3 regions of the Streptomyces sp. CA-111067 genome follow, and region 2 is predicted to be linked to each of the others. Evidence: riboswitches for the same ligand, from Rfam matches in the RefSeq annotation. Region 2 holds a riboswitch; each other region holds the start of a gene.
The links. Region 2 has a riboswitch for S-adenosylmethionine ahead of ACQPW6_RS14140 (putative leader peptide). Riboswitches for the same ligand answer to the same signal wherever they lie in the genome.
Positions count from the first base shown of each region.

Region 1 (9,985 bases), 3.1 Mb from region 2:
CCCTACCGCAGCGGCGGGCAGGCCCAGTACGTCCCCCGCAGCGTTCCCGAACCGCTCGGCGACCTGTTCGCCGGCACCCGCGAATGGGCGCTGCGGCACCTGGCGGAGCCGCTGACCCTCCAGTCGCTGGCCCGCAACGCCCGGGTCTCGGCGCGGACGTTCTCCCGGCGGTTCGTGGAGGACACCGGCTACACCCCGATGCAGTGGGTGCTGCGGGCCCGGGTGGACCTGGCCCGCGAACTGCTCGAACGCAGCGACCTGGGCGTGGAGCAGATCGCCGTCCGCACGGGCCTGGGCACCGGCGCGAACCTGCGGCTGCACTTCCACCGCATCCTCGGCACCTCCCCGACCGAGTACCGCCACACCTTCTCGGCCTGAGGCCGGACCAGCACCGGAGCCGGGGTCGCGACCTGCGCCGTACCCGCGTCGGGGCATGCGCCGGCTCCCGCAGAAGGTACGCGGAACGGGGATGGCGGGATCCTTGCGCATCATGTCGGCCAGGCCAGTGCCGCACCGGCGCGCCGATGCCGACCATGGAGGCGAGACGAAAGGAATCCCCCATGACCCGCATCGCCATCAACGGATTCGGCCGGATCGGCCGCACCACCCTGCGCGCCCTGCTGGAGCGCCACAGCGACCTCGAGGTGGTCGCCGTCAACGACCTCACCGCCCCCGAGACCCTCGCGCACCTGCTCGCCTTCGACAGCACCCTGGGGCGGCTGGGCCGCCCGGTCGAGGTCGACGGCACCGACCTCGTCGTGGACGGCCACCGGATCAAGGTGCTCGCCGAGCGCGAGCCCGCCAACCTGCCGTGGGCCGAGCTCGACGTGGAGATCGTGCTCGAGTCCACCGGCCGCTTCACCTCCGCCGAGGCCGCCCGCGCGCACATCACGGCCGGCGCCAAGCGCGTCCTGGTCAGCGCACCGTCCGACGGCGCCGACGTCACCCTCGCCTACGGGGTGAACTCCGACACCTACGACCCGGCCGCGCACGTGATCGTCTCCAACGCCTCGTGCACCACGAACGCGCTGGCCCCGCTGGCCTCCGTGCTGGACGACCTGGCCGGCATCGAGCACGGCTTCATGACCACCGTGCACGCCTACACCCAGGAGCAGAACCTCCAGGACGGCCCGCACCGCGACCTGCGCCGGGCCCGTGCCGCCGGCGTGAACATCGTCCCCACCACCACCGGTGCCGCCAAGGCCATCGGCAAGGTGCTGCCCAACCTGGACGGCAAGCTCTCCGGCGACTCCATCCGGGTGCCGGTCCCGGTGGGCTCGATCGTGGAGCTGAACACCACCGTCAGCCGCGAGGTCAGCCGCGACGAGGTGCTCGCGGCCTACCGCGCCGCCGCCGACGGCCCGCTCAAGGGCATCCTCGAATACGCCGACCAGCCGCTGGTCTCCAGCGACATCACCGGCCAGGCCGCCTCCGCCGTCTTCGACTCCGCCCTCACCCGCGCCGACGGCAGGCACATCAAGGTGGTCGCCTGGTACGACAACGAGTGGGGCTTCTCCAACCGCGTCATCGACACCCTCGAACTGCTGGCCGGCAGCTGACCGGGCAGGGCCGGCTCCGGGCAGCCGGCCCGGCGTACGCGCGGTACGCCGCCTGAGGTACGGGACGTCGTAGGTCCGCCCGGTCCTGGACGCCTTTCCCGTCTGACCGCAACCGCGCCCGCGACCCGGCCGTCCCCGCCGTTGACGGCAAGGGGGCGGCCGAAATGACGTTCGACAAAGGGCTGATCGCGGTGTGCGCGGCGGCGGCGGCGTTCGTGCTGTGGCGGCTCGGGCGGTACGTGGCCGACGGCGGCGGCCGCCGCTCGGTGCGCGTACCGGCCCGGGTGGTGCGGGTACGGGAACCGGCGAAGGAGGGCGCCTTCCGGGCGGCGGGGATCCCCGCCGAGATCGCCTTCGTCGCGCCGGACACCGGGCGGGAGACCGTGCTCGGCACGGGGGGACGGCGGGGCGGCCGGCTGGACGCGGCCTGGCTCGGCCGCAGGGTCGAGGTGCGCTACCCGCCGGGCCGGCCGGAGCAGTTCCGGGTGGTGACCGGGCCGCGCGCCCCGGACCGTGACCAAGTGGCGCTCGCCGTCGGCCTGTTCGTCCCCGTCGCCGCGCTGGTCGCCCGCTTCACCACCGAGGGCGGCTTCCATGCCGCGCTGGTCGGCTTCGGCGTGCTGTGGGCGGCGGGCAGTGCGACGGTGCTGGTGCTCACGGCGGCCGAACGGGCCCGCCGCCGGGCGCGGCTGGCCGCGCGGGACATCACCGCCGGGCAGGTCGTCGCCGTGCTGGCGTCCCGGTACGACACCGACGAGGCGCCGGGGCCCGGTGTCGTGTTCACCCCGGTCGTCACCTTCACCACCCGTGACGGCCATCTGGTCACCGCCGTCTGCCCGTTCGGCAGCTCGGGCCGCCGCGACTGGACCGGCCGCGAGGTCGGCGTGCGCTACGCCCGCTCCGACCCGTCCGTCATCAGCCTCGGCCTCCTCGGCGACCGGCTGCTGGCGGCCGGCGGTCTGCTGCTGCTCGTCTTCTTCCTCGCCTTCGGGGCCGCCCTGACCGCGGTCGGCCTGCTGCTGTCCTGACGGTGACGTGGGCCGCCGTCCCCGTCCTGCCGAGTCCGATCACCAGCGCACCGGCAGCCGCTCGGGACCGCGGATCAGCAGGCCGCCGCGCCGGCTGAGGGTGCCGGGATCGGCGTCGAGCGCCAGCCCGGGGAACCGTTCGAGCAGTCCGCGCAGCGCGATCCGGGCCTCCAGCCGGGCCAGCGGCGCGCCCAGGCAGTAGTGCAGGCCGTGGCCGAAGGCCAGGTGGCCGCGCGTGTCGCGGCGGATGTCGAACGCGTCGGGGCCGGGGAAGCGGGCCCCGTCCCGTCCGGCGTCGCCGATCGCGATCAGCACCAGCTGCCCGTCGCCGGGGATCACCGCGCCGCCGATCGGCACCGGCTCCGTGGTGAAGCGGAAGGTGGTGGTCTCCACCGGCCCGTCGTAGCGCAGGATCTCCTCCACCGCCCCGTCGAGCAGGCCGTCGGGGTCGGCGCGCAGCGCGGCCCACTGGTCGGGGTGGGTGAGCAGCGCCAGGACGCCGTTCGCGATCAGGTTGACGGTGGTCTCGTGCCCGGCGACCAGCAGCAGCCACGCCATCCCGAGCAGTTCCTCGCCGCTGAGCCGGTCGCCGTCCTCGTCGGCGGTGTGGATCAGCGCGCTCATCAGGTCGTCGCCGTGCATGGCCCGCTTGGCGGCGAGCAGGGCGCCGAGATAGCCGTTCAGCGCCTCCTCCGCCGCTCGGCGGGCATCGGGCTCGGCGCCTCCCAGGGAGGTGTTGGACCAGTGGCGGAACCGGTCGTGGTCGAGGAACGGGACGCCGAGGAGCTCGCAGATCACGGCGATCGGCAGCGGGAAGGCGAGGGCGTCCACGAGGTCGGCGCGGCGGGACGGTTCCGCCGCCATCGCGTCGAGCAAGCCGCCGGCGATCTCCCGCACCCGGGGCTCCATCGCCGCCACCCGCCGCGGGGTGAACTCCCGGGCCGCGAGCCGGCGCAGGCGGGTGTGCGACGGCGGATCGGAGCTCAGCATGGTGCGCCCGGCCGCCTTCTGCCGCAGCTCCAGCCGGGGCGCGGCCTTCGCCCACACCTTGGACAGCCTGGCGTCGGACAGCGCGGCGCGGCCCGCCTCGTACCCGACGACCAGCCACGCCTCGTGGCCCTCGGGCATCAGCACCCGGTGGACCGGTCCGCGAGCCCGCAGCTCGGCGTAGAGCGGGTAGGGGTCGCGGCGGAAGTCCTCGCCGAGTGCGGCGAGGTCGACGACGGCTTCGGTGGTCATACCGCGACCTTACGAAGCGCGCGGGCGGGAGGCCGCGCATCACCGCTTCCGGTCGGCGACATGGCGCGATAACGACCGGCGCGGGTCGCGGTGCGGGTGGGGGATGAACGGGTCGGTGGCCGAAGGTGGGCATTGCCCAAAGCCTTCCGAGCGGCTAGCGTGATTCACGGTTATGAGCGTCAGCATCAAGCCCTGGCTCGCTGACCGGCAACCCTCCGCCGCGGTGGGGTGCTCCAGGTGACGACCCGACAGGACGGACGGCCGTTCTGTAAGCGCGAGGCCCCAGGGCCGGATGAGTGCGAGGTGATCCACGTGCGAGTACGACACTCCGCCGGCGTGTGCCATCCGCACGGGTCCTTCGAGCTGCGCGCCACCCGGCGCCACGTCGATCTGCTCCGGGTGAGCAGCGCACTGTGTCCCGGGGCGCGCCCGGTCCGCTGAGGCCGGCCGCCCGCCCCCTCCGCACGCCCTTTCGCCAGGCACCTTCTCCTGGCGCACAGCTTCTCCAGGCACACAGCACAGCGCCACCGGCCTGACGGCCGGTCGGGTGCCCCTCTCCCCTGCCCGGAAACGAGAATCCTCATGCCCCGTCAGATCGGACCGATCCGGCACGGCCGCGGCGCGCTGTTAGCCGGCGCCGCCGCACTGCTGACCCTCACCGCCTGCACGAGCGCGAAGAACGACGACGGGCCCGGCGCCACCGGCTCCGCGGCGAAGGCCCTGACCATCGGCACCACCGACCAGGTGACCAGCCTTGACCCGGCCGGCTCCTGGGACGCCGGCTCCGGCACTGTCGAGGACGAGGTGTACGCCACCCTGCTCACCACCAGGAACGGCTCCTCGCAGGTGGTGCCCAACCTGGCCTCGGCGGTGAAGCTGACCGGCCCCAAGGAGTACACCGCCACCCTCAAGGCCGGGCTGACCTTCGCCAACGGGCACCAACTGACGTCTTCCGACGTGAAGTTCAGCTTCGACCGGCAGCTGCGGATCGCCGACAAGAACGGCCCCTCGTCGCTGCTCCACAACCTCGCCTCGGTGGCGGCGCCGAACCCCACCACGGTCGTCTTCACCCTCAGGTCCGCCGACGACACGCTCTTCCCGCAGGTGCTGTCCACCGCGGCCGGCTACATCGCCGACGAGCAGGTCTTCCCCGCCGACCGGATCCTCGACGACACCGCCGTCGTCGCCGCGAAGCCGTGGGAGGGCCCGTACGCGATCGGCAGCTACCAGAAGAACTCGCTGATCTCGTTCACCGCCAACAGCGGCTACCGGGGCCTGCTCGGCACCCCGAAGACCGCCCGGGTCCAGCTGAAGTACTACACCGACGCCGGCAACCTCAAGCTCGACGTGCAGCAGGGCACCATCGACGCGGTCTACCGCACGCTGACGGTCACCGACCTGCACGACCTGGCCGGCAAGCAGGGCATCACCGTGCACACCGGGTCGGGCAACGGCATCCGCTTCATCGTGTTCAACTTCAAGACGCAGCCCTACGGTTCGGCCACCCGGCAGGCCGACCCGGCCAAGGCGCTGGCCGTCCGGCAGGCCGTGGCCGACTCCGTGAACCGGGCCCAACTGGCCTCGCAGGTCTACAAGAACACCTTCCAGCCGCTGTACGGCTCGGTGCCGGACGGCATCACCGGCGCCTCCCCCGCGCTCAAGTCGCTCTACGGCGACAGGCAGGGCGGCCCCGACAAGGCCGCGGCGGCGCAGGTCCTGTCCGCGGCCGGGGTGAGCACTCCGGTCACCCTCGACCTCCAGTACAACTCCGACCACTACGGATCGTCGTCGGCCGACGAATACGCCCTGATCAAGACCCAGTTGGAGAGCACCGGACTGTTCAGGGTCAAGCTCCAGTCCACCGAGTGGGCGCAGTACGGCAAGGACCGGGTCGCCGACCTGTATCCGCTCTACCAGCTCGGCTGGTACGCCGACTACCTGGACGCCGACGACTACCTGGCCTCGTTCTACGCGCAGAACAGCTGGGTGAACAACGGCTACTCCGACCCCGCGGTGCGGAAGCTGATCGAGCAGGAGGAGACCCAGACCGACCCCGCAAAGCGCACCGCGCTGATCGCGCAGATCCAGGGCAAGGTCGCGGCGGCGCTGCCGCTGCTGCCGCTGCTCCAGGGCTCGACCGCGATCGTCACCCGCGAGGATGTCAGCGGGGTGCCGGACAAGCTGGACAGCTCGTACCAGTTCCGCTGGGCGGAGCTCGCGAAGCGATGACCGCCCTCACCCAGGAGGTACAGGGCGCCGCCGGCACGACCGGCGGCGCCACCGGGAACGGGCTGGCGCGCTATCTGGTGATCCGGTTCCTGCTCATCGTCCCCACGGTGCTGGTCCTGGTCAGCGTCGTCTTCTTCCTGATGCACGCCACCGGCGACCCGGTCACCACCGCCTTCGGCGACCGGCTCACCCCCGAGCAGTTGCACCAGAAACTGCACCAGGCCGGCTACGACCGTCCGCTGCTGACCCAGTACCTGGACTACCTGCGGTCGCTGGCGCACGGCGACTTCGGCCGGACCGCCACCGACAACCAGGCGGTGTCGTCGATGCTGCGCACGTACGGCGCGGCGACAGCCGAACTGGCCGTCTACGCGATGGCGTTCGCGCTGGCCGTCGGGGTGCCGCTCGGCATGGTCGCCGCCGCCTACCGGGACCGGGCGGCCGATGTGGCGCTGCGGCTCTTCGCCATCCTGAACTACGCGACGCCGGTCTTCTTCCTCGGCCTGCTGCTGAAGCTGGTCTTCTCCGTGTGGCTCAACTGGCTGCCGCCCTCCGGCCGTTCCAGCATCGACGTCCAGCTGGAACTGCAGGACCGGACGGGCAGCACCGGGATCTACCTGGTCGACGCGCTCCGCAGCGGCGACGGCTCCGCGGTGGCCGACGTGCTGCGGCACGCGGTGCTGCCCGGCGTCGCGCTGGGGCTGCTGGTGGCCGGGGTGCTGCTGCGGCTGGTCAGGACGAACCTGATCGGCACGCTGTCGGCCGACTACATCGAGGCCGCCCGTTCCCGGGGGGTGAGCCGTTTCCGGCTGGTCACCCGGCACGCCACCCGTCCGGCGCTGATCCCGGTGGTCACCGTGCTGGGCCTCCAGGTCGCGGGGCTGCTCGGCGGGGCGGTGCTGACCGAGACCACCTTCGAGTGGAAGGGCCTGGGATACGAGCTCGCGCACTACCTGACGGTGCGCGACTACGCGGCGGTGCAGGGCATCGTGGCGCTCTTCGCGGTCGTCGTCGCGCTGACCAACTTCCTCGTCGACGTCACGGCGGCGCTGATCGATCCCCGGGTGAGGTACTGAGGTGGCCGACGACGTCATGGACCGGCCGGCCCGCCCGCGGCGCCGGCGCCCGGCGGCCCGGATACCGCTGCCCGCCCGGCTGCGCGCCGCCGGCGGTGTGCAGCGCGCGATGCTGCTCACCGGGGCGGCGCTGACCGGGCTCTTCCTGCTCGCCGCGCTGTGCGCGCCGCTGCTCGCCCCGTACGGATACTCCCAACTGGCCACCGGTGACCGGCTGTTCGGCTCGCAGCAACATCCCGGCGGGGCGCATCCGCTGGGCACCACCATCGCCGGCTACGACGTCCTGTCGCGCACCTTGTGGGGCAGCAGGACGGCGCTGGAGATCATCGCCCTGGCGCTGCTGCTCTCGGTGTTCGCCGGGGTGCTGCTCGGCCTGGCCTCCGGCTACCTCGGCGGCTGGCTGGACCGGCTGCTGGTGGGAGTGGCGGACGCCATGTACGCGTTCCCGCCGCTGCTGCTCGCCATCATCATGTCGATCGTCATCAGCGGCGGGCAGTCCAGCCTGGTGGGCGGCCTCGGCGCGGCGGCCTGTTCGGTGGCGGTGGCCTTCGTACCGCAGTACTTCCGGGTGGTGCGCGCGGAGGTCACCCGGGTGAAGTCGGAGCCGTTCGTGGAGGCGGCCCGGGTGATCGGCACCGGCACCTGGCGGATCATGACCCGCCACGTGCTGCGCAACTCGGTCAGGACGCTGCCGCTGATCTTCACCATCAACGCGTCCGAGGCCATCCTCACGCTGGCCGGCCTCGGCTTCCTGGGGTTCGGCATCGAGCCGACCTCGGCGGCGGAGTGGGGTTACGACCTCAACAGGTCGGTCGCCGACGTCACTTCGGGCGTGTGGTGGACGGCGCTGCCGCCCGGCCTGGCGATCGTGCTCACCGTGCTGGGCACGACGCTGCTGGGCGAGGGCCTCACCGATCTGGCCGACCCGCGGCTGCGGGCCGGCGGCCGGACGGCGGTGGCGACGGACTCGGAGAAGAGCGCGGACGGCGGCCAGGACCGGGTGCAGGACGGAGCCGGCGCTGATGACTGACCTGCTGCGGATCGAGGATCTGCACGTCTCCTTCAGCTCCGGCGGTGCGAACGGTCCCGGCGGTGCCGGCGTGGTGTCCGCCGTCAGCGGGGTCGGCCTGTCGGTCGCGCCCGGCGAGGTGCTCGCCCTGGTCGGCGAGAGCGGCAGCGGCAAAACGGTGACGGCGAAGTCGGTACTCGGGCTGCTGCCGGCCACCGCGTCCACCCGCGGCCGGGTGCTGCTCGGCGACGGTTCGGCCGAGCCGGCCGAGGACGTGCTCACCGCCTCGCCGGCCCGGCTGCGCGCGATGCGCGGCACCCTGGCCGCGATGGTGTTCCAGGAGCCGTCCACCGCGCTGAACCCGGTCTTCACCATCGGCTGGCAGCTCACCGAGGGCCTGCGGGCACACGGGCGGCGCCGCGGCAGCCGGGCCGAGCGCCGGGCGGTGGCCGTGGACATGCTCGACCGGGTCGGCATCCCGGAGCCGCACCGCCGGGTGGACCACTACCCGCACCAGCTGTCCGGCGGGCAGAAGCAGCGGGCCGTCATCGCCATGGCGCTCGCGCTCGGCACCCGGCTGCTCGTCGCCGACGAACCGACCACCGCGCTCGACGTCACCGTCCAGGCGGAGATCCTGGAGCTGCTGCACCGCTGCCGTACCGACTTCGGCACGGCCGTCCTGCTGATCACCCACAACATGGGGGTGGTCGCCGACCTCGCCGACCGGGTCGCGGTGATGCGCGAGGGCCGCATCGTGGAGGACGCGCCCGTCGGAGAGCTCTTCGCGGCGCCCGCGCACGCGTACACCCGTGAACTGCTCGCCGCCGTGCCGGACTTCGGCAGTGCCGGACACGCTCGGGCAGTTCCCTTGCCGGACACCGGTGTTGAGCGCCCCGAGCCGGTGGTCAGGGCGCGGGGGCTGGTCGTGGAGTACCCGGGGCGGCTCGGCGCCGCCGCCTTCCGGGCGGTGGACGGCGTCGGCTTCGAGATCCGGCCGGGCGAGGTGCTCGGCCTGGTCGGTGAGAGCGGCTCGGGCAAGACCACGATCGGCCGTGCGGTGGCCGGACTGACCGCCATCACCGCCGGCGAACTCGACGTGCTCGGCGAGCGGTTGGCCACCCCCGGACGGCTGCGGCGGGTCCGGCGCGCCACGACCGGCAGCCGTGCCGGGCAGGTCGGCTTCGTCTTCCAGGACCCGGCGACCAGCTTCAACCCGCTGCTGACCATCGCCGATTCGGTCGGCGAACCGCTGACAGTGCACCGGCGCGACCTCGACGGCGCGGCGGTACGCGCCAGAGTCGACGCACTGCTGGAGTCCGTCCGGCTGCCGCGCGGCCACGGCGCCCGCTACCCGCACGAACTCAGCGGCGGCGAACGGCAGCGGGCCGGCCTGGCCCGCGCCCTGGCGCTGCGCCCGCGGCTGGTGATCGCCGACGAGCCCACGTCGGCGCTGGACGTGTCGGTGCAGGCGCAAGTGCTCGAACTCTTCACCGGGTTGCAGCGCGAGCTGGGCTTCGCGGCGCTGTTCATCAGCCATGACCTGGCCGTGATCGAGCAGGTCGCGGACCGGGTGGCGGTGCTGCACGGCGGCCGGATCGTCGAGTCGGGGGCCGCGTCCGACGTGCTGGGCGCGCCACGCGCCGACTACACCCGGCGGCTGATCGCCTCGCTGCCCGTACCCGACCCGCGGCGGCAGGGCCGCCGCCGGCAGCCGGCCGCTCCGGACCCGGGAGGCGGCTGACCGGCCCTCCGGCCCGACGGCCGACCCACCGAACCGCCTTCATCTCCGCTCACACCACCGCACCGAAAGGCACCACCATGCCCGTTGAATTCCTCGGCATCGCA
Region 1 is NZ_CP192103.1:174,707-184,691, forward strand. Features, by position in the region: gene ACQPW6_RS00735 (GlxA family transcriptional regulator) at 1-378, shown strand, start outside; gene gap (type I glyceraldehyde-3-phosphate dehydrogenase) at 561-1,559, shown strand; gene ACQPW6_RS00745 (hypothetical protein) at 1,724-2,587, shown strand; gene ACQPW6_RS00750 (cytochrome P450 family protein) at 2,627-3,826, opposite strand; SAM riboswitch class IV at 3,995-4,107, shown strand; gene ACQPW6_RS00755 (putative leader peptide) at 4,163-4,267, shown strand; gene ACQPW6_RS00760 (ABC transporter substrate-binding protein) at 4,409-6,055, shown strand; gene ACQPW6_RS00765 (ABC transporter permease) at 6,052-7,131, shown strand; gene ACQPW6_RS00770 (ABC transporter permease) at 7,133-8,161, shown strand; gene ACQPW6_RS00775 (dipeptide ABC transporter ATP-binding protein) at 8,154-9,881, shown strand; gene ACQPW6_RS00780 (LLM class flavin-dependent oxidoreductase) at 9,959-9,985, shown strand, end outside.
Region 1: another riboswitch for S-adenosylmethionine. It lies ahead of ACQPW6_RS00755 (putative leader peptide); the one in region 2 lies ahead of ACQPW6_RS14140 (putative leader peptide).

Region 2 (9,985 bases):
TCGGCGAACCAGTAGCGGGAGTAGCCGAGTTGTTCGGCGTGCCGGGCCAGGTCGATGCTGTTGCGCAGCGCCTGTCCCGCGCTGGATCCGGAGGAGATCGGCACGAGGTCGAGTACCGCGAGCGGGGTGTTGGCCACGGTGGTGCTCCTTGTCAGGCGCTGGCGGTGGCCGCGGCGTCGGCCGCGCTGATGGGTTCTGCGGTGGGCTCAGCACCGGTTCCGGCTTCGGCTCCGGCTTCGGCTCGCGTTCCGGGCGCGTCCGTGCCGGCCGGGCCCCACTCCCACGGCGGGTCGGGGATGTCCCTGCGCAGCACGGGCGCGATGTCGGACTGGAACAGTTCGAGCGCGTCGCGGTGCTGCGCGTCGGTCAGCCCGCCCGCGTCCGCGTGCAGGTGCAGCACGGAGTGGCCGAACTGCTCGTGGTAGCGGTGCACCTTGTCGATGACCTGCTGCGGGCTGCCGATCAGCGCCGAGCTGCGCTCGACGAAGTCCTCCAGGGTCGGGAAGACCGGCTCGACGCCCAGCTGCTTCTGGAACGCGAGATGGCCCTCGAAGACCGGCCGGTAGGCGGCGATCGCCTCCTGCGAGGTGCGGGCCGCGTAGTAGCCGGCGCTGCCCGCGCCGACGGTGGCCAGCGCCGGATCGTGGCCGTAGTGCTCCCACTGCTCGCGGTAGTACCGGACGAGTTCGGCGTAGGGCTCGATCGGGTTGGTGACGTTGGCCGAGAACAGCGGGTCGCCGTAGCGGGCGGCCAGGTCGACCGACTCGCGGCTGGTGGCGCTGCCGTGCCAGACCCGTACCGGACGCTGGAACGGCCGCGGCCACACCTCGGCCCCGGTCAGCTCCGGCCGGAACCGCGGGCTGGCGGTGACCTTGTCCTGCCGCCAGATCCGCCGGAACAGCTCGTAGCTCTCGGCGTTGCGGTCCCACTGGTCGTCGGTGGTGACATCGAACAGCTCGCGCTGGGCCGAGCCGTTGCCCTTGCCGACGATCAACTCAAGTCGCCCGCCCGACAGATGGTCGAGCGTCGCGTAGTCCTCGTACGCCCGCACCGGGTCGAGCAGGCTGAGCGTGGTGACCGCGGTGAACAGCCGGATCCGGGAGGTCAGGGCGGCGAGGTGGCTGAGCACCACGGGTGGCGAGGAGGAGATGAACGGGCGCTCGTGCCGTTCACCGACGCCGAAGCCGTCGAAGCCCAACTCCTCGGCCAGCAGGGCGTTGTCGACCACCTCGCGGAACCGGTCCTGGGTGGACTTCCTGTGTCCGGTCACGGGGTGCGGCGCGTGCACGATCAGGGTGATGGCGAGGAACTTCACGATGCCGCCCTCCCCGTGCCGGCCGCGGCGCGTGCCCGGTCGGGGTGCGCCAGGCCCAGGTGGTCGCGCAGCGTCTCGCCCTCGTACTCGGTGCGGAAGACCCCGCGCTCCTGGAGCAGCGGTACGACGGTGTCGGCGAAGTCGTCGATGCCGCCCGGGGTCAGGTGCGGCGCGAGGATGAAGCCGTCGCTGGCGTCGGCCTGCACGAACTCGTCCATCTCGCGGGCTACTTGGGCCGCGGTGCCGACGAAGGACTGCCGGCCGGTCAGCTCGATGACCAGCTCGCGGATCGAGAGCTTCTTCTCCTCCGCGACCGCCCGCCAGCGCGCCACGGTCTCGGCCCGGTCCATGGTGTTGGTGTCGGCCCGGCCGCGCACGATCGGGTCGCCGTCGATCAGCGGCTCCACCTCGGGCAGCGGGCCGTCGGGGTCGTACGCGCTCAGGTCGCGGTTCCACACCCGCTCCACGAACGTCATCGCCGTCGCCGGGCTGACCTGCTGGTGCCTGATGACGTCGGCCCGCTCGTGGGCGTCCTCCTCGGTGTCGCCGAGGACGAAGGTGACCCCGGGCAGGATCAGCAACTGGTCGGGGCTGCGGCCGTACTTGGCCAGCCGGCCCTTGACGTCGGCGTAGAAGGCCCGGCCGGCGTCCAGGGTGCCGTGCCGGGTGAAGATCGCGTCGGCGGCCGACGCGGCGAACTCCCGGCCCTGCTCGGAGTCGCCGGCCTGGAAGATCACCGGGTGGCCCTGCGGGCCGCGCGGCACGTTGAAGTGCCCGCTGATGTCGAACTGGCCGACATGGTGGTCGAACCGGCCGGGACCTGGTGCGTTCAGGAAGGCGCCGGACGCCTTGTCGGCGACGATCTCGTCTCCCTGCCAGGAGTCGAGCAGCACGCGGACGGCGGCCAGGAACTGCTGCGCCCGCTCGTAGCGGTCCTCGCGGGCGAGGTAGCCGCCGCGGCGGAAGTTCTCGCCGGTGAACTCGTCCCACGAGGTGACCACGTTCCAGGCGGCGCGGCCGGCCGACAGGTGGTCGAGCGAGGCGAACTGCCGTGCCACCTCGTACGGTTCGTTGAACGTGGAGTTGATCGTGCCGGCCAGGCCGAGCCGGTCGGTGACGGCGGCGAGCGCGGCGAGGATCGTGAAGGTGTCGGGCCGGCCGACCACGTCGAGGTCGTGGATCCGGCCGCCCTGCTCGCGCAGCCGCAGCCCCTCGGCCAGGAACAGGAAGTCGAACTTGGCCCGTTCGGCGGTTCTGGCGAGATGGACGAACGAGCTGAACTCGATCTGGCTGCCGGCCGCCGGATCGCTCCACACGGTGGTGTTGTTGACGCCGGGGAAGTGCGCGGCGAGATGGATCTGCTTGGGCGTGCTGCTCATACGGGATCGCCCTCCTCGGGGCTTCGGCTTCGCGCGGGTCGCTCACGCGGGACGTTCGGCGGTCGCGGTCTCGGTTGCAGCCGAGGCCGGGCGGTCGCGCGGTCGCGGTCAGGCGGTCGCGGTCACAGTCACGGTCAGGCGGCGGCGTAGCGGTTGGCGGGGCGCGGGAGGCCGAGCAGTCCGCGCAGGGTGCCGGCCTCGTACTCGTGCCGGAAGGCGCCGCGGCGCTGGAGTTCGGGCACCAGGCCGCGGGTGATCTGCGCCAGGTCGTGCGGCAGGGTGGCCGGCCGCAGCCGGAAGCCGGAGAGGCCGCTCGGCGCGAAGTCGTCGAAGAGGTCGGCGAGTTCGGCTGGGGTGCCGGCGAAGACCAGCGCGTCGCTCGCGTACGGCGCCTCCAGCAGACCGTCCAGCCTGGCCCTGCGGTCGGCGGCCCGGCCGGGCTGCTCGTCCAGGAAGACCACCAGGTCGGCGAGGACGTGCACGGTCTCGGCGGCCCGGCCGGCCCGGTCCTGCTCGTCGCGGATCTCGCCGATGACCGCCGCCGCCTGGCCCGCGTCGTGCGGGGTGACGAAGCCGAGGTCGGTGGAGCCCGCGACCAGCCGGAAGGGCTCGGTGCGGTGCGCGAGCGCGGCGACCAGCGGCTGGCCCTGCGGCGGACGCGGGGTGATCGAGGGGCCCTTGACGCTGAAGTGCCGGCTCTCGAAGTCGATGTAGTGCAGCTTGTCGCGGTCGATGAAGCGGCCGGTGGCCACATCGCGGATCTCGGCCTCGTCCTCCCAGCTGTCCCACAGCCGCCGCACCGCCTCCACGTAGTCGGCGGCCTCGCCGAACAGGTCCTGGAGCAGGGCGAGTCCGGCCGGCGAGTCGAGTTCGCTGACCGGCAGCCGGGGCAGCGTGCGGCGGCCGAAGTGCGCGGCCTCGTCGGCCTTGCCCGACACCCTGACCTGCACGCCGGCCCGGCCGCCGCTGACGTAGTCGAGGGTGGCGATCGCCTTGGACAGGTGGAAGGGCTCGGTGTGGGTGACCACCGCGGTCGGCACCAGTCCGATGTGCCGGGTCAGCGGGGCGATCCGGGCGGCGGTGAGCACCGCGTCCAGCCGGCCGCGCACCTGGTCGGTGCGGTTGTCGGAGCCGGCGGGGCTGTTGAAGGGCGGGCCCTGCGGGCCGAGCGAGTCCTCGATGGTGATCAGGTCGAGCAGGCCGCGTTCGGCCTCGGCGGCCAGGCCGGCCCAGTACGGGGCGCCGAACAGGTCGGCGGGCCGGGCGTCGGCCTCCCGCCAGGCCGCGGGGTGCCAGCCCGCGCCGTCGAGGGCGACGGCCAGATGGAGGTGGGTGGTCGGACGGGACATGGGCGTACCGCTTCCTGCTCGGATCTGCGCGGACGGGTCGCAGGCGGACGGCCGCTCACCGGGCCTGGCGGCGTAACGGCCTTGAGAAGTAAGGGAGTTGCCGCTTCGTTGCGGCGTGGCGGGGTTGCGGCATGAGCGGCATGAGCCGCGTGAGCGGCGCGCCGGCGGGCGCGGGCATGCCGGACGGGGCCCGCGCCGGGCGCACGGCCCAGGGCGGGTTCGGCGGAGACGAGGGGGAGGGCGGAGCGGGGAGAGCGCGGCCGGAGGTCAGCCGGCGGTGCGCGGCAGCGCGGCGGTCCGGAACTCCGGACAGCGGGGCGCGGTCGCCGGTGCGCCCGGACACAGGGCGCCGGCGACACGCTGGAGGTCGATGTGCCGGCGGGAGAACATGAGGATGCCCGGCATCGACCGCTCAGTGGTCTTCCGCACCGCCGACACCTCCCCGTCCCGATCGGCTCGCGCCTGTTCGAGCTCGCACTTGCCGAGCCGTCTTCGGCTCCGCCGGGTCGTCACCTGGAGCACCCCACCGCGACAGAGGGTTGCCGGTCAGCCGGCCAGGGCCTTGGTTGCTGACGCTCATGACCTGCAAGCACGGTAACTCCGTCGCGCGCTCGAACACAATCCCCTCCCGCCCGGAGTGACCTGCGTCGCTCCGGCCCGGTCGGGGCGGCCGGGGGATTGTCCAACCGCCGCCCTGCGGTTAACGTGCTGTAGGCATAGGCCCTTCTGAGCGGGCCACCAGAGCGACGCGACCGAGGGGATGGGACACATGGACGCCGACCGGCGCGACCACGAGCTGTGCCCCCGCGGCTCGTTCCAGACCCCGGTGACCCGGCGGCATGTCGACCTGCTCCGGGTCAGCAGCGCGCTGTGTCCGGAAACGCCCGCGGTCCACTGACCGTTCGACGGCGACGCGCCGGAGCCTGAGCGCTCGGTGAACGCGCGCCGCACCGCATTCCCGCTGAGCCGCCGTTCGCCCTCGTCCCGTCTTTCCGGGATCGACGGTTCGCCCGGCCGGCCTCGAACTCCCGCTCGCTCCTCGGCAGTTGACGTGGCGCCGGTCATCGGCGTGCGGCCGGGACGTGCGCGCCCACGCCTCCTTACGCCTTCCTCCCGGTAGCCGCCCGCGGCGCACCGGCCCCCGCGCGGGGCCGTCGCGCCCGCATGCGCGCCGCCGCGGTACCCCGACGAGACGGGAACCCCGCCGATGACCCAGCACGACACCTCAGGACCGGCCACCGCCGCGCCGGGACACCCGCCGCCCGACCCCGCACCCACGCCTCCCGACCTGTCCAAAGCGGCGGGCCGGACGCCGGACGGCCGACCGTCGGACAGCGGGGCCCTGGACCGCCGTTCCCTGGACCGCAGGCCCGACGACGAGGAGCTGCTGTCCGCGAAGCTGGTGCCGCTGCGCCACCCCGGCCAGTGGATCTCCGCGGCCGTGCTGCTCGTACTGTTCGCGATGCTGGTCCACACCCTGGTCGCCAACGACCGCTTCCAGTGGCACGTCGTCGGCCACTACTTCCTGCGCGGCTCGATCATGCACGGCCTCGAACTCACCTTGTGGCTCACCGCCGCCGTGATGTCCAGCGGCTACCTGCTCGGCATCGGGGTGGCCGCGATGCGGCTGTCCCGCAACCCGGTGCTGAGCTCGCTGAGCTTCGGCTTCGTCTGGCTGATCCGCTCGGTGCCGCCGCTGGTGCAGCTGCTCTTCTGGTACGAACTCGCCTCGCTCTACCCGCGGTTGTCGGTGGGCGTGCCGTTCGGCCACGAGTTCGCCGGGGTGCAGACCGCGCACCTGTTCAGCGGCATCCTGGCCGCCTACGTCGGGCTCACCCTCGATGTGGCGGCGCTGTCCGCGGAGATCGTGCGCGGCGGCATCCTGTCCGTCGACCCCGGGCAGCGCGAGGCCGCGAAGGCGCTGGGGCTCGGCGAGGGGCGGATCTTCCGCAGGATCGTGCTGCCGCAGGCCATGCCGGCGATCATCCCGTCGTCGGGCAACCTGCTGATCGGGATGCTCAAGGCGACCTCGATCGTCAGCGTCATCGCCGTCCAGGACCTGCTGTACTCCACCCAGTTGATCTACAACCAGAACTTCCTGATCATGCCGCTGCTGCTGGTCGCGACCATCTGGTACATCATCCTGACCACGCTGCTGTCGATCGGGCAGTTCTACGTCGAGCGCTACTACGCGCGCGGCAGCGACCGGTCGGACAAGCCGCCGTCCCGCGGTCTGTGGCAGGTGACGCGGTCCAACATCCCGCTGTTCGGCTCGGCCAAGTCGCCGCTCGCGGGGCTGTCATGACCGCCGCCGACGACCGTCCGCTGGTGCGGATCAGGGGCCTGCGCAAGAGCTTCGGCGCGAACGTCGTGCTCGACGGCATCGACCTGGACGTGCGCGAGGGCGAGGTCACCGTGCTGCTCGGCCCGTCGGGCTCGGGCAAGTCCACGCTGCTGCGCTGCGTGAACCATCTGGAGAAGCCGGACGGCGGCTTCGTGGAGATCGGCGGCGAGATCGTCGGCTACCGGCAGGGCGCCGGACGGAGCGGCGGGCGTCCCAGCGCCGAACGCCCCAGCGGCGGCCGGCTGCACGAGCTGCCGAACCGGGCGATCACCCGGCAGCGGGCCCAAGTGGGCATGGTCTTCCAGCAGTTCAACCTCTTCCCGCATCTGACCGTGCTCGACAACATCACCGAGGCGCCGGTCGCGGTGCGCGGCATCCCCAAGAAGCAGGCCGTGGCCCGGGCCCGCGAACTGGTCGCCCGGGTCGGGCTGGCCGGCCGGGAGGACTCCTATCCCCGGCAGATGTCCGGCGGCCAGCAGCAGCGGGTGGCCATCGCCCGTGCGCTCGCCATGGAGCCGCGGCTGCTGCTCTTCGACGAGCCGACCAGCGCGCTCGATCCCGAACTCGTCGGCGAGGTGCTCGCGGTGATGCAGGATCTGGCCCTCAGCGGCATGACCATGATCGTCGTCACCCATGAGATCGGCTTCGCGCGCAAGGTGGCCGACACGGTGGTCTTCCTCGACGGCGGAAAGATCATCGAGGCCGGCGCGCCCGCGGACGTCCTGACCGCGCCGCGGCACGAACGGGCCAGGTCCTTCCTGGCCGCCGTCCTCTGACCCTCGCTCCCGCACGCGCTCCCCGCAGGTACCGGCCGGCCGACGCAGCCCGGCACCGTACCGCTCGCCTCCGCACGTCCGCGCAGGTTCCCGCACGTCCTCCCGCAGGTCCCACCCTTGTGAAAGGCACTCCCGTGACCACCGAAAGCCGTTCAAGCCGCCGCGCCCCGCGGCTGGCCGCCGCCACCGCCGCCGTCACCGTAGGTCTCGCCCTGCTCGTCGCCTGCGGCAGTTCCTCCGACGACGACGCCTCGTCGGGCGCGCCGCCCGCCCCCGGTGCCACCAAGTCAGGCGCCAAGGCGGCGGACTCCACCGCGATCCCGGTGCAGGACGTGATCTCCACCGTCGCCGCCGACCCCGCCCTGAAGGCCGAACTCCCGGCCAAGGTGCGCGACAGCGGCACGCTGACGCTGGGCACCACCCGCTCCCCCGGCGTCCAGGGCCTGCCGCACGCCGGCGAGCAGAACGGCACGGCCGTCGGCCTCGACGTGGACCTGCGCAACGCCGTCGCCAAGGTGCTCGGCGTCAAGTGGGACGTTCAGTACGGCACGTTCCCCACGGTCATCCCCGGTGTGCAGAACGGCCGTTACGACGTCGGCCAGGACAACTTCGGTGCCACCAAGGCCCGCGAGCAGGTGGTGGACTTCGCCACCTACCTCAACGACGGGCAGGCGTTCCTCGGCTCCAAGGACGTGAAGGTGGACACCGTCAAGCAGCTCACCGACCTGTGCGGGCTGACCATCGCCACCTCCCCCGGCTCGACCTTCCAGCAGATCCTGACCGACGGCGCCGGCAAGTGCGCCGCGCTCGGCAAGAAGCCGTACAAGGTGCAGTACTTCGCCGACAGCGCGCCGATCTTCCTCGGCCTGGCGAACGGGAAGGTGGACGTCATGTTCGGCCCGACCCTCGGCCTGAAGTACGACGCGACGCACATCGCGAACACCAAGTTCCTCGGCGAGATCAGCACCACGCCGGTCGGCTTCGTCACCGCCAAGGGCTCGCCGATCGCCAAGGCGCTGAGCGACGCCGTGAACAAGCTGATCGCGGACGGGGACTACGGCAGGATCTTCGCCAAGTGGGGGGTGCCGGGCACCGGGATCACCACGTCGCAGCTGAACCCGGCGACCACTTTCTGACGCCTGCCGCGCGGCGCCCGTCCGGCTTCCGCCCCGGCCGGCCGGTCGCGGCCACCCGCCTCAGCTGGAGCGCATAGGCTGCACCGGTCGCCGGCACCGGCGGCCGGAGAGGTGAGCGCGGGTGGCACGCAGAGGCGGGGCGAAGGGGCCGGCGGCGCCGCTGGAGCAGCGCGAGGGCGTCGATCCGGTACGGCTGCGGCTGCCGCAGGACGACGAGGGCCGGTGGGCGACCGTCCGGGCGTATCTGGTCGAACGGTACGGGGCCGCCGTCGGGGCCGAACGGGTGGACGCGATGCTGGCCGCGGGACGGTTCGTCACCGCGGACGGCCCGCTCGACCCGGCGGCCGGCTACCGCGCCGGGACCTGGGTGTGGTTCCACCGCGACCTCGCCCCCGAGCCCGAGGTGCCGTTCCCGGTGCGGGTGGTGCACCGGGACGAGCGGATCGTCGTCGCGGACAAGCCACACTTCCTGGCCACCACCCCGCGCGGCCGGCACATCACGCAGACCGCGCTGGCCCGGCTGCGCGGCGAGCTCGCGCTGCCCGCGCTCTCCCCCGCCCACCGCCTCGACCGGCTGACCGCGGGCCTGGTCCTCTTCGTCGTGACGCCGCGGGACCGCGGGGCCTACCAGACGCTTTTCCGTGACCGGCTGGTACGCAAGGAGTACGAGGCGGTGGCCGCGTACCGCCCGGAGGTGCCGCTGCCCCGGACCGTGCGCAGCCGGATCGTCAAGGAGCACGGGCAGCAGGCCGCCCGGGAGGAACCGGGACCGCCGAACGCCGAGAGCCGGATCGAGCTGCTGGCCCGCCGGGACGGCCTCGGCCGCTACCGGCTGCTGCCGCTGACCGGCCGCACCCACCAGCTGCGCGTCCATATGAACGCGCTCGGGCTGCCGCTGCTGAACGATCCGCTGTACCCGGAAGTGCTCCCCGAGCCGGAGCCTTGGGCGCCGGACGGCGTGGGGGCGGACGGCATGGCGGACGAGGCCGGGTCCGGGTCCGGGGCGGCGCCCGACTTCTCCCGGCCGCTGCAACTGCTCGCGCGGGCGCTGGAGTTCACCGACCCGCTGACGGGGCGGGCGATGCGCTTCGAAAGCACGCGCGAGCTGGCGGCCTGGCCCCGGCAGGACTGACGGCGGCGCGGAGCGCGACCGTCGCGGCGGGGTGCACCGGGCGGCGGGACCCGCGCACCGGGCGGCCGGGCACGGGTGGCCGGCTGGGGGTCGAGCTGGGGGGCCATCGGGGCAAGGCCGCGTCCCGCGCGCGCCGTCCCGCGAACATCCCCGCCCGGCGGGCGCTCCGGCTCAGACAGTCGGCGGCAGCGGGTCGAGTACCGCGAAGAACGCCTCCTCGGGGTCCCTGAGCAGGGCCATCCGGCCGACGCCCGCCATGTCGGTGGCCGGGACCACGACCGAGCCACCGCCCGCCGACGTCCTGGCGACCACCCCGTCGCAGTCGTCCACCGCGAAATACGGCTGCCAGTAGGCGGAGCCCGCGGGCAGCATGTCGGTGCCGAGCTGCATGAGGCCGGCGTGCGACTGCGCCTGCCCGCCGCCGGTCGGGGACGCCACGATGTAGACGCCCGCGCCGGAGTCCTCGGGCAGCGGCATGTCCTCGTAGTCCCAGCCGAAGACCGAGCCGTAGAACCGCTTGGCGGCCGGCCCGTCGGTCGTGGTCAGCTCCGTCC
Region 2 is NZ_CP192103.1:3,254,828-3,264,812, forward strand. Features, by position in the region: gene ACQPW6_RS14120 (LLM class flavin-dependent oxidoreductase) at 1-137, opposite strand, end outside; gene ACQPW6_RS14125 (LLM class flavin-dependent oxidoreductase) at 152-1,315, opposite strand; gene ACQPW6_RS14130 (NtaA/DmoA family FMN-dependent monooxygenase) at 1,312-2,694, opposite strand; gene ACQPW6_RS14135 (LLM class flavin-dependent oxidoreductase) at 2,829-4,043, opposite strand; gene ACQPW6_RS14140 (putative leader peptide) at 4,311-4,472, opposite strand; SAM riboswitch class IV at 4,513-4,627, opposite strand; gene ACQPW6_RS14145 (putative leader peptide) at 4,813-4,941, shown strand; gene ACQPW6_RS14150 (amino acid ABC transporter permease) at 5,251-6,348, shown strand; gene ACQPW6_RS14155 (amino acid ABC transporter ATP-binding protein) at 6,345-7,163, shown strand; gene ACQPW6_RS14160 (transporter substrate-binding domain-containing protein) at 7,298-8,299, shown strand; gene ACQPW6_RS14165 (pseudouridine synthase) at 8,421-9,431, shown strand; gene ACQPW6_RS14170 (VOC family protein) at 9,603-9,985, opposite strand, start outside.

Region 3 (9,985 bases), 200 kb from region 2:
GGAAGCGGGGTCGAGCCAGGGCCAGAGGTCGGGCCCTATGAGCTCGCTCGCGCGGACCGGCGCGCGATACAGGTCCGTGCCGTACTCCTCCGCCAGCCGCGCCGCGAACAACCGCTGCAACTGCGGACGCAACCGCTTCTCCAGGTACGCCGGCCCCTCCGCCCCGAGCGCGTTGTGCACCAGCCACTCCCACGACCCCAGCCCCGGCTGCGAGTGGCCGAGCAGCCGGACCGGCCGGCGCAGGCCCGAGTCCCGGGCGCTGCCGGCCAGCGCGTAGCGGGCGATCACGATGCCCGCCGCGACGAACGCGGCGAGGCCGAAGGCCACCGCGTCCACCCCGTCGGTGACCGCGAGCAGCACCTCGCCGGCCGCCGCGACGAGCACCAGCACCGTGACGGAGTGCCGTACGGAGCCGATCCGTACCCGCCGCCGCGGGGGCGCGGTCTCGGCGCGGGCGGCGGTCTGCACCGGGGCCGTGATGTCGATGAAGCCCCGCGAGTTCGCCGTCATACGCTCTCTCCCGCTCCTAGTTGGGCCGCCAGGCCGTTCAACGCGGCGGCGGCCCGGTCCCGTTGGGCGTCGGACATCGGGTGGCTGGAGTAACGGGCCTCCCGGAACAGGTCGGTGAGCGCCGCCGCGTCCGCGGCGATGTCCAGGCCGCTGTCGGCGACCCGGCGCAGCAGGTCGGTCGGGGTGTCGGAATCCTCCCTGACGACCCCGGAGCCGGCCAGCGACGCCTCCATGGCGACGTAGCAGGCGATCACGGCGGCCCGCGCGTCGGAACCGTCGAGCAGCGCGCGGCGGCCGGATGCCACCGCGTCCGCCAACGCCCCAGCCGCGAGGGGCGGTTCGGCGCTCGGCGCCTGCGGCGGCTTCCCGCCCAGCTCCTCGCGCAGCCGTACGTACGCGTAGGCCAGCCCCGCGAGGAACACCAAGGCGATGACGACGAGGACGACGTACCAGAGCGGGGAGTGGCCCGATTCCGGCGGAGGGGGGTTCGGAGGTGCGGAGGGCTGGAGCGCGGGGAGGGGGGCGGGTTTGGGGGGCGGTTCGTGGTAGGGGCGCCGCCGCAGCCGGTGCAACGCGATGGCCCCGGCGGGCACGGCGACGGCGAACGCCAGCAGAGCGGCACGCACCGCCTGCACGAGGCGCAGTTCGACGGGGTCGAGCGACGCGTTGTGCCCGACCTGCCCCCGGTGCCGGATCAAGAGGGCCGCGCACAGCACGCCCCAGCCGAGCGCGAGCAGGATCGTCGGCAGATCGCCCGTGACCACCCCCCGGCTCCGCCCGGGCCAGCCCCCGGGCCGCAGCAGCAGCGCACTCAGCGCGACCCCGGCAACGACCACGGCGAGCAGCACCCGCCCAAGGCCGCCAGAGCCACCGGAGCCGACCGACAGGCCCGCGCGACCCGGCCTCACCGCGCTACCCGCACCACCGGGGCCGGCCGCCAGCCCGCGACCCGGCCTCGCCGCGCTACCCGCACCACCGGAGCCGGCAAACACGTCCGCACCACCCGTACCGCCCGGCGCAACCGGCCCACCCGCACCGTTCACCCCCGGACCATCGCCGTGCTTTCGCCGCACCGGCCACCACACGCTCAGCTCCGTCCCCCCGTGCCCCCGTCCCCTCGCGGCAGCCTCGCACACAAGTCCGGGGGCCCGCCAGACCGGGCCGGCCGGGGCGGCGGGTGCCCGGCGGACGGCTCGCGTCGGGCCCGCGGCAAGCGGAAGGCGGTGCCCCCCTGTCGTCCAGGGGGGCACCGCCTTCGTCGCGCGGGCTGCCGATCGGGCTGATCCGGAGAGGATCGGTCAGATCAGAAGTCCATGTCACCGCCGGGCATGCCGCCCGGAGCGCCGGCCGGAGCCGCCTTCTCGGGCTTGTCGGCGATGACCGCCTCGGTGGTGAGGAAGAGCGCGGCGATGGAGGCCGCGTTCTGCAGGGCGGAGCGGGTGACCTTCGCCGGGTCGATGATGCCCTCGGCGATCAGGTCCACGTACTCGCCGGTCGCGGCGTTGAGGCCGTGACCGGGGGTGAGGTTGCGGACCTTCTCCACCACGACGCCGCCCTCAAGGCCGGCGTTGACGGCGATCTGCTTCAGCGGGGCCTCGAGCGCCAGCTTGACGATGGCGGCACCGGTGGCCTCGTCACCGTCGAGCTCCAGCTTCTCGAAGACGGCGGTCGCCTGGAGCAGCGCGACGCCACCACCGGCGACGATGCCCTCCTCGACGGCGGCCTTCGCGTTGCGCACCGCGTCCTCGATGCGGTGCTTGCGCTCCTTGAGCTCGACCTCGGTGGCGGCACCGGCCTTGATGACGGCCACGCCGCCGGCCAGCTTCGCCAGCCGCTCCTGGAGCTTCTCGCGGTCGTAGTCCGAGTCGCTGTTCTCGATCTCGGCGCGGATCTGGTTGACCCGGCCGGCCACCTGCTCGGTGTCACCCGAGCCGTCGACGATGGTGGTCTCGTCCTTGGTGATGACGACCTTGCGCGCGCGGCCGAGCAGGTCCAGGCCCGCGTTCTCCAGCTTGAGGCCGACCTCCTCGGAGATGACCGTGCCACCGGTGAGGATGGCGATGTCGCCGAGCATGGCCTTGCGGCGGTCACCGAAGCCGGGGGCCTTGACGGCCACGGACTTGAAGGTGCCGCGGATCTTGTTGACGACGAGCGTGGACAGCGCCTCGCCCTCGACGTCCTCGGCGATGATCAGCAGCGGCTTGCCGGACTGCATGACCTTCTCCAGGAGCGGGAGCAGGTCCTTCACCGAGGCGATCTTGGAGTTGACGATCAGCACGTACGGGTCGTCGAGCGACGCCTCCATACGCTCCAGGTCGGTGGCGAAGTAGGCGGAGATGAAGCCCTTGTCGAAGCGCATGCCCTCGGTGAGCTCGAGCTCGAGCCCGAAGGTCTGCGACTCCTCGACGGTGATGACGCCTTCCTTGCCGACCTTGTCCATCGCCTCGGCGATGAGCTCGCCGATCTGGGTGTCGGCGGCGGAGATGGAGGCGGTGGAGGCGATCTGCTCCTTGGTCTCCACGTCCTTGGCCTGCTCCAGCAGAGCGGCGGAGACGGCCTCGACGGCCTTCTCGATGCCGCGCTTGAGGGCCATCGGGTTGGCGCCGGCGGCTACGTTGCGCAGGCCCTCCTTGACCAGGGCCTGGGCGAGCACGGTCGCGGTGGTCGTACCGTCACCGGCGACGTCGTCGGTCTTCTTGGCGACTTCCTTGACCAGCTCGGCGCCGATCTTCTCGTAGGGGTCCTCCAGCTCGATCTCCTTGGCGATGGAGACACCATCGTTGGTGATCGTGGGGGCGCCCCACTTCTTTTCGAGAACGACGTTGCGGCCCTTGGGGCCGAGGGTGACCTTGACGGCGTCGGCGAGCTGGTTCATCCCGCGCTCGAGTCCGCGCCGCGCCTCCTCGTCGAACGCGATGATCTTTGCCATGGTGAAGTGTCCTCCGCGGACTGGGTTCCCCCACCGGGGCAGGGGGCGGTGGATCGGACCGCGTGGCGCCCGCGACGGACGGCCAGCCTGGTCGCCGGTATCTTTCCGGCGCCCGAGCGGGCCTCGCCGACCCGGTCCTGCTGTCACTCTCACTCGGAGAGTGCTAACGCCAATGATTAGCACTCACCCGGGTGGAGTGCAAGCGTCAGCCGTCCGGACCCCCCTTACGTGCGCGCCCCACGTGCGCGCGCACGAAGGACCCGTACCGCGGCACTGCGGTACGGGTCCTTCGCCGTGAGTACGTCGCGTCGGTGGCCGAACGCGCCGGAGCCGATCAGCCGGCCAGCCGGACCATGTCCGCCTGCGGCCCCTTCTGACCCTGCGAGATCTCGAACTCGACCCGCTGGCCTTCTTCGAGGGTGCGGTAACCGTCCATCTGTATCGCGCTGTAGTGGACGAAGACATCCGCACCACCGTCGACCGCGATGAAGCCGTAGCCCTTCTCCGCGTTGAACCACTTGACGGTGCCCTGAGCCATTCCTAACTCCCCTATTACTGGCCCTATCGCGGCCCCGCGCTCCGCGGGCCCGGGTCAGACCTCACCCCGGGTAGGACCCCTTACCTTCGGCAGGGAGAGCCACGAGAGGTGTGCGCCGGAACGCGTCGACCGCGGCTGAATGTATCTGCACGGATGCCCAGTGCAACAGGTCAATCGGACGAGAATTCTTGGCGTGACCGATCGGAAATAGCCCGTGATAAATCGATAATGCGGGGCATCTCGGGCCTGACATAGCTCACCAACGGGACATTCGTCACGTGAATTTGGCGATAAATCGCCGCACTGACCGTCGATGGGGGGCACTTGCCCCCGGCAACCGTACAACTTTGAAACTTCCGCCCCGCACCCGCCCCCTCCCGTGCCAGGTGCAACAGTGCCCCGCTCACCACAAAGGGGTGAACGGGGCACATTTCGGCGGGTCTCACACCGCCGGCCGCCGACCGACGTCAGATCTTTGTCAGATCAGTGTGCGGGATGGTTCAACCACCCGCGACCGCGGGAATGATCGAGACGCTGGCGCCGTCCGGAACAGCCGTGGCGAGACCCTCGGAAAAGCGGACATCGTCATCATTTACATACACGTTGACGAAACGACGGAGCTTTCCGGTGTCATCAAGAACCCGAGCGGAAATACCCGCGTGATTCTCCTCCAGCGACGCGATGACCTCGGCGAGCGTGCCGCCCTCGGCCGGCACCTCGGCCTGGCCGCCGGTGTACGTACGCAGGATGGTCGGGATACGGACGGATGCACTCATGCGAGGCCAGCCTCTCGGAACGCGGCAACGGTCGGGCGGATGGTCGCGGTGGGTCCGGTGGTCGGTGCCACCGCGTCCAGGGTCTTCAGGCCGTCGCCGGTGTTGAGTACGACGGTCTCGGCGGCCGGGTCGAGCTGCCCGGACTCGATCAGCTTGCGCAGCACTCCCACCGTCACCCCGCCGGCGGTCTCCGCGAAGATGCCCTCAGTGCGCGCCAGCAGCTTGATGGCGTCCACGATCTGCTCGTCGTTGACGTCCTCCACCGCGCCGCCGGTCCGCCGGGCGATGTCCAGCACGTACGGGCCGTCCGCCGGGTTGCCGATGGCCAGCGACTTGGCGATGGTGTCCGGCTTCACCGGCCGTACGACGTCCAGCCCGGCCTTGAACGCGGCCGAGACCGGCGAGCAGCCCTCGGCCTGGGCACCGTAGATCTTGTATGCCTTGTCCGGCACCAGGCCGAGCTTGATCAGCTCCTGCAGCCCCTTGTCGATCTTGGTGAGCTGGGATCCTGAGGCGATCGGGATCACCAGGTTGTCCGGCAGGTGCCAGCCGAGCTGCTCGGCGATCTCGTAGGCCAGCGTCTTGGAGCCCTCGCCGTAGTAGGGGCGCAGGTTGACGTTGACGAAGCCCCAGCCCTCGCCGATCGGGTCGCCGATCAGCTCCGAGCAGAAACGGTTCACGTCGTCGTAGCCGCCCTCGATCGCGACCAGCTCGCCGCCGTAGACCGCGGCCATCACGACCTTGCCGGCCTCCAGGTCGTGCGGGATGAACACGCAGGAGCGGAAGCCGGCCCGGGCGGCGGCGGCGCCGACCGCGCCGGCCAGGTTGCCGGTGGAGGAGCAGGACAGCGTGGTGAGGCCGAAGGTGCGGGCCGCCTCAAGGGCGATGGCCACCACGCGGTCCTTGAAGGAGTGCGTCGGGTTGCCGGAGTCGTCCTTGACGTACAGGCCGCCGGTGACGCCCAGCTCGGCGGCCAGGTGGTCGGCCTTGACGAGCTTGGTCCAGCCCGGGTTCAGGTTCGGCTTGGTCTGGACGTCGGCCGGGACCGGCAGCAGCGGGGCGTACCGCCAGATGTTGGCCGGGCCGGCCTCGATCCGGGCGCGCAGCGCCTCCGGGTCGCCGGCGGGGAGGTCGTAGGCCACTTCGAGCGGCCCGAAACACTCCACGCAGGCGAAGATCGGGCTCAGCGGGAAGCGGGTGCCGCACTCCCGGCAGGACAGTGCCGCCGCCGGCCCGAAGGCGGGGGTCGAGGGGTTGTCCTGGGTGCCGGCGATTGTCTGGACAGACATGATGGCGAGGCCCTTTCTCCTCATCTTCCCCGTGACGGACGTCGCCACGAGACGGAATTGGCACCTTCCCCACCGTGTGACCTCGCGGTCGGCGGGAGGGTTGCCGGGGCTTCAACGGGCCGTTCCCTCTGCCCCTCTGGATGAGCGGTATGGCACCGGATGCTCTGGCTCCGGGCGTTTGTCCCGCGCTGACCCCCGGCATGCGGCGGTCATACGCGTTGTTCAAGACTGTAACCGACGAGGGTGACAGCTGAGATGGTCGTCCGGTCCGCGAGATGTGGCGCGCGAGGCCGCGTCGGAACTTTTGTCTGATTATGGCCGGTATCGATGTGTCACGAACCACAAGGAGACGTCCGACGTGCTCGATGAGGTGGAGCGGTGGCTGACCCGCCGGTCCTGGTCGGCGGCCGACCGGCCGCTTGACGTGCTGCTCGCGGCGAAACGGGCCGCCGGGGAGCGGGGCACGATCAGCGTGGTGCTGCCGGCGCTCGACGAGGAGGCGACGGTCGGGGCGATCGTGGCGGCGATCCGCCGGGACCTGATGTCGGCGGCGGTGCCGCTGGTGGACGAGGTGGTGGTGATCGACTCCGGCTCCCGGGACGGCACGGCGGCCGTCGCCGCGGCGGCCGGGGCGCGGGTGGTGCGGCGGGACGAGATCCTGCCGCGGCTGCCGGCCGTGCCGGGCAAGGGCGAGGTGCTGTGGCGGTCGCTGCTGGTGACCAGCGGGGAGATCGTCTGCTTCGTGGACGCGGACCTGCGGGAGTTCGACACGCGGTTCGTCTCCGGGATCGTCGGGCCGCTGCTCACCGAGCCCGGGGTGCAGCTGGTCAAGGCGATGTACGACCGGCCGCTGGAGACCGGCGGGACGGTGCTGCCGGCCGGCGGTGGCCGGGTCACGGAGCTGGTGGCGCGGCCGCTGCTGAACCTGCACTGGCCGCGGCTGGCCGGTTTCGTGCAGCCGCTGGGCGGGGAGTACGCGGCGCGGCGGTCACTGCTTGAGGGGCTGCCGTTTCCGGTGGGCTACGGGGTGGAGCTGGCCATGCTCATCGACGCGCTCGGCGTGGTGGGGCTCGACGGGCTGGCCCAGGTGGACGTCGGCGTGCGCCACCACCGCCACCAGGACGGCCAGGCGCTCGGCCGGATGGCCGCGGCGATCTACCGCACGGCCCAGCTCCGCCTCTCGCGGGGCCTGGTGCGGCCCCGGCTCACGCAGTTCCACCGCGCACCGGGCGGGGGTTTCGCCCCCCGCACCTACGAGGTGGACGCGGACGAACGCCCCCCGATGCGCACGATCCCGGAGTACGCAACCCGGAAGGTGGCGTAGCCGGCCCCGGCCGCACCAGACGCTCCCGGCTACGCCCGGCTTCAGGGGCGCGGGGAACTGCGCGACCAGCCACGACGGCGGCGCGCCTTACCACCGGCCCGAAGGGGCTGGTCCTGTTGTTTCCCGGCCAACGGTCGGTGGTGGGCTGGTGGCGCAGTTCCCCGCGCCCCTGAAAAGCGGTCCGCTCGCGCCTACGCGGCGGGAGCCGCAAAAAGCCGGGGGTGGCCGGGAGCGCACGGTGGACGTTTGAGGGTGCGGGCCGCTGGCTAAGCTGGCCGCATGGTTGACCTTGCCGGTTCGGAAGAACATGCCGCTCGGATTCTTGTCGCCTCCAATCGGGGGCCCGTCTCGTACTCCTTGGGGGACGACGGGGAACTGGAGAGCAGGCGCGGCGGGGGCGGGCTCGTCTCGGGGCTGAGCGCGATCGGGCCGGAGGCCGGGGCCGTCTGGGTGTGCGCCGCGCTCGGCGAGGGCGACCGGGAGGCCGTGCGCCGGGGCGTCGGCGAGCCGGGGTCGCGGATGATCGCCATCGAACCCGACGTCTTCCACGCCGCCTACAACGACATCGCCAACTCCGCCCTCTGGTTCGTGCACCACATGCTCTACCAGACCCCCCTGGAACCCCTCTTCGACGAGGAGTTCCGCACCCAGTGGGCGGCCTACCAGACCTACAACGCCGCCTTCGCCGACGCCCTCGCCGAGGAGGCCGCCGAGGGCGCCGCCGTCCTCGTGCAGGACTACCACCTCTCCCTCGTGCCCGCGATGCTCCGCGAGCGCCGCCCCGACCTGCGCGTCGGCCACTTCTCGCACACGCCGTGGGCGCCGCCGGACTACTTCCGCCTGCTGCCCGACGACATCGCCGCCGAACTCCTCGAAGGCATCCTCGGCGCCGACCGCGCCGCCTTCCTGACCCGCCGCTGGGCGGACGCCTTCGCCGCGTGCTGCGTGGCCGTACTGGGCGCCACCCTGTCCGACGACGGCCTGGAGATCACCTGGCGGGGCCGGACCACCCGGCTCGGCGTGCACGGCCTCGGCGCCGACGGCGACTTCCTGCGCGAACGCTCCCGCCGCCCCGACGTGGCCGACCGGATCGAGGCGCTGCGCACCGAGGCCGGGCCCGGCCGCAAGCTGATCGTGCGGGTGGACCGCACCGAGCTGTCCAAGAACATCGTCCGCGGGCTGCTCGCCTACCGGCAGCTGCTCACCGACCACCCCGGCTGGCGCACCCGCGTCGTCCACCTCGCCTTCGCCTACCCCTCCCGGCAGGACCTGTCGATCTACCGGGAGTACACCGCCGAGGTGGCCCGGGTCGCCGACGAGATCAACGCCGAGTTCGGCACCGCCGACTGGAAGCCGGTGCTGCTCAAGGTCGACGACGACTTCGCCCGTTCGCTGGCCGCCTACCGGCTCGCCGACGTGGCCCTGGTCAACCCGATCAGGGACGGCATGAACCTGGTCGCCAAGGAGGTGCCGGTGGTGTCGGACAACGGCGTCGCGCTGGTGCTGTCCCGTGAGGCGGGCGCGTTCGAGGAACTCGGCGACGACGCGATCGTCGTCAACCCGTACGACATCCGGGCCACCGCCGCCGCGCTGAACACCGCACTGACCCAGCCGGACGCCGACCGCACCGACCGCACGAAGCGGCTGGCCTCGGCGGCCACCGCGCTGCCGCCGAGCCAGTGGTTCCTCGACCAGCTGCACGCGCTGGACGACTGACCCAGGTGCTTGCGGGGCCGCCTCAGCCGCGCGCGGTGGCTATCAGCTCGGCGCCGCGCTCCGGCGTGATGATCGCCGCGATCAGCGGGTCGGCGAACAGCACGACCGGGGCTATGTGGTCCTCGCAGCGCGGGCGCCACCACGCGAACGCGGCCTTCAGCTCCGGCCAGGCGGCGTCCAGCAGCGCCGCCCGGTCGGCGCGCACCCGGGCGTAGTCGGGCACCGGATCCCGGGGCGCGGCGGCCCCGGTCTCCGCGACGATCACCAGCGGGCCGATGCGCGGCGGCGGGTGCCCGGCGGCCAGGAACGCCGGCTCGGCGGCGAGGCGGTCGGAGATCGCGCGGACGGCGGCGTCGAACTCCGGGTTGCCGAATCCGAGCCGGTAGCCGGGCTCGGCGCAGCGGGCCTCGTACGCCATGACGGCGGCGCGGGTCGCCGCGGAGCCGTCCCGCTTCAGCCGCCCCACAGTCGAGTAGGCGCCGGGGCCCCTGGCCGTCTCCTGAGCCACCATCAGCGGCAATAGTTCCGCGCTGAACAGCGGCTCCTGGAACGCCGGTTCACCGTCGTGGTTGACGTGGAGCACGGTGTCGAGCAGCATCGGCTCCCACTCGCCGCGCATCCCCAGCAGCTGCGTGCGCAGCAGCGCCGCGCGCTGACGCCCGTACTCCACCGCGGCGGCGAACACCTCCAGCGGTTCGTCGACGGCGCCGCCGAGCGCCGCGACCCTGGCCCGTTCGACCTCCGCGTCCCAGTGGTCCCTGGTCGGGCCGGGCGGCTGGCGCAGCGCGTGGAAGGACACGTACATGTCGCGCATCAGGTCGTAGAACGACCCGAATCTCTGCGGTCCCTCGCCGGACCAGGAGGCGAGCCAGTAGCCGGCCCACTCGCCGTCCGCGTCCACGT
Region 3 is NZ_CP192103.1:3,455,293-3,465,277, forward strand. Features, by position in the region: gene ACQPW6_RS15020 (hypothetical protein) at 1-510, opposite strand, end outside; gene ACQPW6_RS15025 (DUF4129 domain-containing protein) at 507-1,274, opposite strand; gene groL (chaperonin GroEL) at 1,814-3,439, opposite strand; gene ACQPW6_RS15035 (cold-shock protein) at 3,774-3,977, opposite strand; gene ACQPW6_RS15040 (MoaD/ThiS family protein) at 4,478-4,753, opposite strand; gene thrC (threonine synthase) at 4,750-6,042, opposite strand; SAM riboswitch class I at 6,060-6,189, opposite strand; gene ACQPW6_RS15050 (glucosyl-3-phosphoglycerate synthase) at 6,401-7,366, shown strand; gene ACQPW6_RS15055 (alpha,alpha-trehalose-phosphate synthase (UDP-forming)) at 7,646-9,082, shown strand; gene ACQPW6_RS15060 (SMI1/KNR4 family protein) at 9,105-9,985, opposite strand, start outside.
Region 3: another riboswitch for S-adenosylmethionine. It lies ahead of thrC (threonine synthase); the one in region 2 lies ahead of ACQPW6_RS14140 (putative leader peptide).